2 regions of the Marinomonas gallaica genome follow, and region 2 is predicted to be linked to the other one. Evidence: predicted binding sites of a transcription regulator. Region 2 holds the regulator's gene; the other holds the start of a gene.
The links. The regulator sigma-54, encoded in region 2, starts transcription at its own class of promoters, with help from an activator protein. The targets are predictions, from matches to a motif close to TGGCACNNNNNTTGCTNT.
Positions count from the first base shown of each region.

Region 1: the regulator sigma-54 is predicted to act here: its motif matches at 1,996-2,013, upstream of glnK (P-II family nitrogen regulator).

Region 1 covers NZ_CP187511.1:1,329,857-1,334,601, forward strand. Annotated here, with positions in the region: gene ACPUEK_RS06145 (carbon-nitrogen hydrolase family protein) at 1-164, opposite strand, end outside; gene ACPUEK_RS06150 (ammonium transporter) at 304-1,566, opposite strand; gene glnK (P-II family nitrogen regulator) at 1,606-1,944, opposite strand; gene ACPUEK_RS06160 (accessory factor UbiK family protein) at 2,404-2,649, shown strand; gene ACPUEK_RS06165 (TIGR02450 family Trp-rich protein) at 2,662-2,877, opposite strand; gene ACPUEK_RS06170 (YifB family Mg chelatase-like AAA ATPase) at 2,946-4,463, shown strand.
Region 2 covers NZ_CP187511.1:2,902,378-2,907,122, reverse strand. Annotated here, with positions in the region: gene mgtE (magnesium transporter) at 1-635, opposite strand, end outside; gene ACPUEK_RS13795 (HPr family phosphocarrier protein) at 641-910, opposite strand; gene ACPUEK_RS13790 (PTS sugar transporter subunit IIA) at 921-1,370, opposite strand; gene ACPUEK_RS13785 (RNA polymerase factor sigma-54) at 1,382-2,872, opposite strand; gene lptB (LPS export ABC transporter ATP-binding protein) at 2,950-3,675, opposite strand; gene lptA (lipopolysaccharide transport periplasmic protein LptA) at 3,681-4,151, opposite strand; gene lptC (LPS export ABC transporter periplasmic protein LptC) at 4,177-4,745, opposite strand, start outside.

The DNA.
Region 1 (4,745 bases), 1.6 Mb from region 2:
ACGAGACAAATCTGACCATCCGGTAAGTCCTTGATAAGCTTACTAATAGTATGCATTGGCCATGAGCCACCAATATCATGGTAGACACGATCCATGAGTGCTTTGACTTGAGGGTAATCGTCCAAGGTTAAGTTGCGGATCTTCAAATGTAGATCTTCTAGCATACAGTCTCCAAAATAGGTTCTATCGATACTACGACTATAACGACTTTGATAACAAAATTGCAGGAATAGTTAAATGCCAGAGATGAAAAACCCCCGCCTAAGCGAGGGTTTTCCAAGGAGAAGTCATAATCGTGAGGGATTATTTTTTAAACTCTGGATACGCTTCCATACCGCATTCTGAGATATCAACGCCTTCGTACTCTTCTTCTTCGGTAACACGAATACCCATGATGGCTTTGATGACTAACCAAACCACTAGGCTTGTAGAGAATACCCATACGAAGATCGTCAGTGCACCTGCAATTTGACCGCCGAATGAAGCGCCGTCATTGGTAAGTGGCACAGCCAGTAGACCCCAAAGTCCCACCACACCGTGAACAGAGATAGCACCGACTGGATCATCAATTTTTAGCTTATCTAGCATTAGGATTGATACCACAACAATCAGACCACCCACAACGCCGATCAGTGTTGCACCTAAAGCGGAAGGTGTAGAAGGTTCCGCTGTAATCGCAACCAGACCTGCAAGCGCACCGTTTAGAAGCATCGTAAGATCGGCTTTGCCGAACAGAATACGCGCTAGGATAAGGGCACCAACGGCGCCACCGGCAGCGGCCGCATTGGTGTTTAGGAACACCATGGCAACAGAGTTAGCGTTAGCGATGTCGCCAAGTTTCAGTACCGAACCGCCATTAAAACCGAACCAGCCCAACCAAAGGATAAAAGTACCCAATGTTGCTAGTGGGAGGTTAGCGCCTGGAATCGCACGCACTTCACCGTTTGGACCATATTTGCCTTTACGAGCACCCAATACCAGAACACCTGCTAGTGCAGCGGATGCGCCGGCCATGTGTACAATGCCTGAACCGGCAAAATCAGAGAAGCCCATGTCACCTAGGTTGAACATGCCGAAGACATCAGCGCCGCCCCAAGTCCAAGAACCTTCCAGTGGGTAGATAACACCTGTCATGACCACTGCGAACGTTAGGAAAGCCCATAGCTTCATGCGCTCAGCGACAGCACCGGAAACAATAGACATTGCCGTTGCAACGAAGACGACTTGGAAGAAGAAATCCGATGCACCAGAGTAGATAGCACCACCTTCAAAGCCACCTTCACGGCCAGCGAAGTCAGTCAATGTAGACGCTACGTCTACGTCTTGAATACCCGATAAGAACCATGTGCCGCCGTACATGATCGCGTAACCGCAAACCAAGTACATGATACAAGAGATCGCGAACAGCGCGACGTTCTTAGTAAGGATTTCCGTGGTGTTTTTCGAACGGACTAGGCCTGCTTCTAGCATCGCGAAACCCGCTGCCATCCACATAACCAGTGCGCCACACACCAAGAAGTAAAAGGTGTCCATGGCATATTGTAAGTGAAAAATTTGATCTTGCATGTTTCGCCCCCCTAAAGGCTTGTAAGATTCTGGCAGTGATTACACTGCGTCTTCCCCAGTCTCGCCGGTACGAATACGAACCGCTTGCTCAAGGTTAACGATGAAGATTTTACCGTCACCGATTTTGCCTGTGTTGGCAGCATTGGAGATGGCTTCTACTACTTGGTCGGCCATGTCTTTAGCAATGGCTAGCTCAATTTTTACTTTTGGAAGAAAGTCCACAACGTATTCCGCACCGCGGTAAAGTTCTGTGTGACCTTTTTGACGTCCGAAACCTTTAACTTCTGTCACGGTGATACCTTGTACACCGATTTCAGAAAGTGCTTCGCGAACATCATCCAGTTTGAATGGCTTGATGATGGCAGTGATAAGCTTCATACCCACAGTCTCCTTAGTTAAGTCTGATGTCGTATCGCAGGTAACTGGGTATATTCAATATGTGTGCCAGCTTTAAAATTACGCGAAGAAAACCTCGTAAAGCCTTGTCTGGTAAGGGGTAGAGGGGAAACGTGCAAGAACGTACTCATTTGCACCGCTTAGTGAGCAAGACAGTAAATACATAGCTGTGCGTTATGGTGGTGCGTAATTCCTTATGGGACGGTTTTTTTTAGCGCTCTTATAGAACTATTTGATTGTTTTGCTTGGAAAGTCAGCCAATTTAACTGCCCTAATGCTGGGCACGGTTAATAAAATGGCGAACAGAAACTGTTCGATCGCCGTATCAAGTGCACCCTAACAACGCAAATGATAGATCTGGTAATTGACGGAATTGTGTAAAGACAGAAGGGGGGGCGGCATTTTATAATAATGGAAATACTCTAAATGAGAGAGAGCGTCATGATTGATCAATTTATTAAACAGTTGGGTTCTGGCCTAGAACAAGCGGCAGGTACACTGGGTAAGCTTCCTGCTGAAGAGATTCAACTTCAACTTCAGCAAGTAGCAAAAGACACTTTGACTAAAATGGATTTAGTCACCCGTGAAGAGTTCGAAGTACAAGCAGCAATGTTACAAAAGTATCGTGAGAAACTGGCGCAACTGGAAGCGCGCCTCGCCGAGTTAGAGCAAACTGAGGACAAGTAGTCTGTCAGAAATTTAGTGCCAGCCTTGTTGCCAGAGATCATCAAGCAATGCTTGCCAAGGTAGTTGGTAAGTATTCTTGGTGTACACTGCCTCAAGGACGATATCGATTACCACCTCGTCTTCATCCCGATCGAGGCGGGTAACGATAAAATGCTTTTCTTTATTTTTTGGAACAGTGGATGTCCATTTTGAGAGCAACAATTTATTAGGGTTCAACTTTTTGGTCATAAGTACCTCCTCATATAGATACGTGTGAGATTAGAAGTTGGATGTACTGGGCATATCAAGGAGTGATTATGAGCCTAGCAACAATCTATAGCCGTGCCCGTGTGGGTGTATCGGCTCCGCTTGTGACCGTAGAAACGCACATTTCTAATGGTCTGCCATCGTTAAATATCGTCGGATTGCCGGAAGCCGCCGTGCGAGAAGCCAAAGATCGAGTGCGTAGTGCGATCATTAACAGCAAATTCGAATTCCCTTTGCGCCGTATTACCATAAATTTGGCACCTGCCGATTTGCCAAAAGAGGGTGGTCGTTATGATTTGGCGATAGCTATCAGCATCTTATTGGCATCGGGACAACTCGGAGAAATAGAGCTACGTGATACCGAGTTTGTCGGAGAACTGGCTCTATCGGGTGATTTACGTGGTATCCCCGGTGTCTTGCCCTCGGCGATGGCAGCCAAAGAGGCGCAACGAAAAATGATTGTGCCTGCAGATAACCGTAATGAAGCAGGATTAGTAGATCATGAGATCTTTTTTGCTCATCATCTGACGCAAGTGACCGCGGCGCTGATGAAACTGTCCACTCTACAACGCTGTGAAGTCGAAGAGGTGTTTGTAGAAGACGTCATCGGCCATCGCGACATGGCGGATGTAAAAGGGCAGTATCAAGCTCGAAGAGCGTTAGAGGTAGCGGCGGCGGGCGGGCACAATTTGTTATTCGTTGGACCACCTGGTACGGGTAAAACCATGCTGGCTTCTCGTTTGCCTGGGATTATGCCGCGTATGACGGAACCTGAAGCGCTTGAAGTCGCTGCGGTACAGTCTGTCTCAGGCCGTAAAATGGGCACGGATTGGCATTGGTCAGAGCGTCCTTTTCGCAGTCCGCACCATTCGAGTTCAGCCGCGGCGTTGGTTGGCGGAGGGTCCATTCCGAAACCGGGAGAAGCCTCGTTAAGTCATCGGGGTGTATTGTTCTTAGACGAGCTACCGGAATTCGACCGTAAGGTGTTAGAGGTGCTGCGTGAGCCATTAGAAAACGGTGAAATTCACTTATCACGTGCTCGTGGCCAAGTCAGTTGCCCCGCGCGCTTTCAGCTGGTGGCCGCTATGAATGCGAGCAATGAAGCCTATAGTGGTGGACAAGACTATTACCAATCCAGTGCCAGTCAGAAATACCTGCGTAAACTCTCCGCCCCTTTTTTAGATCGCATTGATTTACACGTCGAAGTGCCGCCGTTACCAACAGATGTCTTGGTGAACCAAAGTGAAATGGGTGAGGCGAGCTCAGCGGTACGCCAACGGGTTGAAGCCGCCGTTGCACGTCAACGAGCGCGGCAAGGCGTGCAAAATGCACAATTAAGTGGCCGCGAACTGGAGCGTATTTGTGCCTTGAGTGAATCGGATAAGCTGTTTATGCAACAAGCGTTAGAGCGCTTAAAGCTTTCAGCAAGGGCTTATCATCGAGTATTGCGAGTCGCCTTGACGTTAGCGGATTTGGAGAGTGTTGATGTTGCACGAAAGCATCTTATGGAGTCTTTAAGTTACCGCAAAATGGAAAAAATGCTGGCGACGGTCGTCGGTGGGGCATGATTTCATTAGGAGTAGCGTGCGGTATAAGCCGCATATTACTCCTAGAGATAACGGTTGATATAGTGTCTTACGAAACACTAAAAATAGAGAAAGTACAATTTTCTATTCGATGTGCCGTTTGATTTTCTATTCGCGCATTCGAAAGGACTTGGCTGATTTATTCACATGCTTCCAAGCATTAAATATTGAGATTTTTTATATAGAGTAGATGGAGGGGTGATTGAAATTGGTGTTAATTAATAGTGGTTATTGCGATAATTAATATAATTTAAGTTTTGGTTT
Region 2 (4,745 bases):
AAAATGACATCACAATCTGTTTCCATGATGTCTCGGACTGTCGTGTCCGTGTCGGCGACCAGTAGTTTGCGCAGTGGCAGAATACCTAGAAAGCGATCCGATCGGCTGACAACAAGGAGGTTATCAGTCATTTCAGGAAGTTCATTGTGGCGTCTTAGGAAGCGGAAAACGATATCAATGGTGATGTTCGGGCGGATGGTGATGGTGTCTGTGTTCATCAGACCGCCAGCTGAATCCTCCGAGTAGCTCATCAAAGACTCCATGCGCGCACGATTCTGTGCGGTCATGGAGGCTAAAACTTCCTTCACTAGTGTTTCAGGTAGCTGTTGAAGGATGTCGGCTAAATCATCGTTATCAAAGTGTTCAGAAACCGCCAGTAGGCGCTCTCTGTCCATGGATTTCATGAACTGAACACTGATTTCTTCAGAAACGTATTGTAAGACGTCGCCTTGGTTGTTGTGGTCAATTAAGTCCCACAACAGTTTACGTTCTCTAGGCGGAGAGGATTCTAAAAGGCGAGCAACATCCTGCGCAGGTAGAGCACCGTTCAGCAAATAGCGAATTTGCATCGTTGCGCCGCTCTCAAGAGAGTCAGCGACAGTTTGTAAGTGTTCAAGCGTAGTCTGATCGCTCATATAGGCTATTCGCCCTCACCAAATCGGTCATTGATTAATGCAATCACGGCTTCCATTGCGGCGTCTTCATCGTCGCCGTTAATTTTGACGTTAATTGTTGTTCCTTTAGCGGCGGCCAGCATCATCATTGCCATGATGCTTTTGCCATCGACATTACGACCTTCTTTTTCGATGGTAATATCGGAATTAAAACGGGTTGTTGTTTCAACTAATTTGCCCGCTGCTCGAGCGTGCAATCCCAGTTTATTAATAATCTCTACAGATTGTTCCAACATGGGGATATCCTTATATCAAAGAGTCAAACGCTGCCAGTAATTCGCTGTTGGTTTGTTTTTCACGTAGAAGTGCTAGCTTATCTTCGGACTGAGCCAGTTCGGCGATCTGCGCTAACGTTGCTAAGTGCTCATCACATTGGTGTGGTGGTACAAGTAGGGCAAAAATCAAATCCACTGGACGTCGATCAATGGCATCAAAATCAATCGGTGTTTCGAGTGACATTAATACGATGGTGGCACGGTTTACTTGCTCTAGGCGACAATGTGGAATGGCGATGCCATTGCCAACGCCCGTACTGCCCAGTTTTTCACGACCTAAAAGTGCGTCGTAGACTTCGTCGGCGTTGCAGTGCATGCGATCGCCAACGGATTCAGCCAATTGTTCTAGCAATCGTTTTTTGCTAGAAATTTGTTGCTTAGCAAATACTAACTCAGGCTTGACTAAGTTTTTAACAGACATTGTTGCGGCCTTTAAATAAGTCGTTTCCGCTCGTTTGACGGCGGAATGTTCATAGCTTCGCGATATTTTGCAACAGTGCGTCGAGCAACTTGTATGCCTTGCTCTGCAAGAATGATTGCCAGTTTATTATCGCTTAATGGTTTTTTTGCAGGTTCTTCTGCCACCAGCTTTTTAATCATTGCACGAATTGCTGTAGATGAGCATTCACCGCCAGAGGCGGTGTTTACATGGCTGGAGAAGAAATACTTTAGCTCAAAAATACCACGCGGAGTATGCATGTATTTTTGTGTGGTGACACGTGAAATTGTTGATTCGTGCATGCCAACTTCCTCTGCGACATCGTGCAGTACCATAGGTTTCATGGCTTCCTCACCCACCTCAAAGAAATCGACTTGTTTGGAAACAATGCAGCTGGCGACTTTTAGCAGTGTTTCGTTACGACTCTGGAGGCTTTTCAGAAACCATTTGGCTTCTTGAAGCGAGTTCTTAATGTAGGAGATGTCTTCACTGGATGCTTTGGTGTTGACCATTGCAGAATAAGTTTCATTGATTTTGACAGGCGGTAGAGCGTCGTTATTAAGCTCCACTTGCCAAATGCCATTGTGTTTTTTCACGCTGACATCAGGGATGACGTAGTCAGTTTCACTGGTGTCGATGGCTGAGCCTGGGCGCGGGTTTAGCTGCTGAATAAGGGTAATGACATCTTTTAATGCTTCTTCTTTCAGCTTAGTTTTGCGGCCCAGTTGCGCATAATCACGATTGCCAAGCAATGCTAAATGCTGGTCAACTATGTTAAAGGTAGAGCGGTACAAAGGATGCTCTTTAAAACCTTCTAATTGTACCAATAGGCACTCGCGTAGATCTTGCGAACAAACACCGACAGGGTCAAATCGTTGCAAGCGATGCTGAACAGCTTCAATTTCATCGAATTCGAGATCTTCTAATTCTTTACTAAGTGACGTGAAGATGTCATCTAAGGTGATTGATAGGTAGCCATCGGTTTGAACACTGTCAATAATGGCATAGGCAATTTCGATGTCTCGATTAGACATATGGGTTAAATTTAATTGCCAAATTAGATGATCTTGGATGTTTTCAGCTAGGGCATTGCGGCTGTCAAAATCTTGCTCGCCGTCATAGGAAGGAACGTCTGCTGCAGCGGCTGAATTTTGATAAGTATCATCCCAGTTGCTATCAATGGATAGCTCATTAGGGATGCTTTCTGTCCATTCGGATTCTACTTGGGGCGTTTCTTCAGAAGCTGCTTCAGTCGTTTCTTTTTGAGAGGTCTCATTGGTACTGGATGAGTCGCCTTGTTTGATTTCTAAGTCAGACTGAAAGTTTTCGTCTTCGTCTAGTTCAAGCAAGGGGTTAGACTCAAGAAATTCGTGAATTTCCTGTTGCAAATCGAGCGTAGACAACTGAAGCAGTTTGATTGCCTGCTGCAGCTGTGGAGTCATGGTTAACTGTTGACCGATTTTAAGTTGCAAAGACTGCTTCATGACGCAACTCTTTTATTATGATGTTTTTGGAATGACTTATGCATAGTACTCCCTTTTTGCCCGAAAAATAAGGGGGCTCATAGTCTGAAGTTGTCGCCCAAGTAGATTTTTTTGACTTGCTCGTTATTGATAACAGACTCGGCATCACCCGATGCAATGATGTGCCCGTTACCCACAATATAGGCTTTGTCGCAGATATCTAAGGTCTCACGAACGTTGTGGTCAGTGATCAAAACACCAATGCCGCTGCTTTGTAAATGTTTGATGATCTCTTTAATATCGCCGACGGAAATGGGGTCTACACCAGCAAAGGGTTCATCAAGCAATACAAACTTCGGGTTCATTGCTAGCGCTCGAGCTATCTCAACGCGTCGACGCTCTCCGCCAGACAGCGCCATTCCTAGGTTCTTGCGAATATGAGTAACGTGAAACTCATCAAGAAGGCTTTCCATTTTCTCAAGTCGTTGTGACTTTGAAAGTTCTTTGCGTGTTTCTAAAATTGCTAAAATGTTGTCTTCAACTGACATTTTGCGAAAAATAGACGCTTCCTGCGGTAAATAGCCAATGCCTTTCTGCGCTCGCGTATGCATTGCATCTTTGGTGACATCTTCACCGTCGATAAAGATTCCACCAAAATCGTTAGCCACCATGCCAACGATCATATAAAAGCAGGTGGTTTTACCTGCGCCGTTAGGGCCCAGTAAACCTACGGCTTCTCCGGAACTTACTTCGAGTGATACGTCTTTTACAACTTGTCTTTTCTTATAGCTTTTTGCTAGATTTTTTGCTTCAAGAATGGCCATGAAAATTAGTCTGCTTGATCAATAAGGGTAGGCTGTAAAGTCATGTTAACGCGACCGCTACCACGGTTTTCGGCTTTAAATGTGCCATCATTCAGAAGATAGTGAATATAGTCTGCTGAAATTTCATCTTCACCACGTTGTAAATAGCCATTATTGTGTATCTCAAGCTGCCCCTTGGTGACATCGTAATCTAAGGTGTCTCCGTTCGCATGCATAGTATTGCCTGTTTGATCCAGCTGCTGAGAGAACTTTGATGGTGAGCCTTTAGCGCTTAACGCTTTAAAATCGCCTGTCGTAGGGTCAGTAATAATCGACAAGTCTTGGGCTTCAATTAATATGCTACCTTGTTTTACGACGACGTTACCACTGTAGTTAGCGGTACCTTTATTTTGATCGAAAAACGCTGAATCGGCTTCAATGCTGATGGGCTGCTGTCTGTCGTTTGGTAAAGCATAGCTCGCACTATACGCTAACATAAGAGCAACGCTTAAAATTGCATGTTTAGTGAGTTGGGGTTTCATATTGTCCTGTTACGCCTCCGCTTAAAATGGCGGTTTCTTTAGCTAAGTCAAAGCTTATTATATCGGATTTGGTTACCCCTTGGGGGGTTATGAGCTGGCTTTGCTGAGTCCCTACGATGGTTTGGCTTTCGTCATTGTAGGTGATTGTATTTGCTTTGATCTTTGCCGTTTCAGTTTCATTTTTAAAGCGCGTTATTTGCGCGCTTTTGCTCAGCGTGAAGCTGTTTGAGGTGTCATTAATAAATCCTGTTTCAGCGCTGGCAATAGAGCTGCTATTACCGTCTATTCTAGTAATGACTGGATGGTCCAGGTCCGTTTGCTTCTGCGTGTAATGATTCGCTATGTCGGCCGTTACGGTCTCTGTCAGCTGCCCATTAAGATCGAAAGACTTCACTGTAACGCCTTCTAAAAAGAAGTCTGGTGCATTGGACAGCTTCTGCTCTTCTAAAATATACAGGGTAGGGCGGTTGCCCAACAAAAACACTGCTACTAAGACAATGACTAAGGCGGAAATCCCAGCTATGCCCTTAGGGTTCAGTGTTTTTTTCA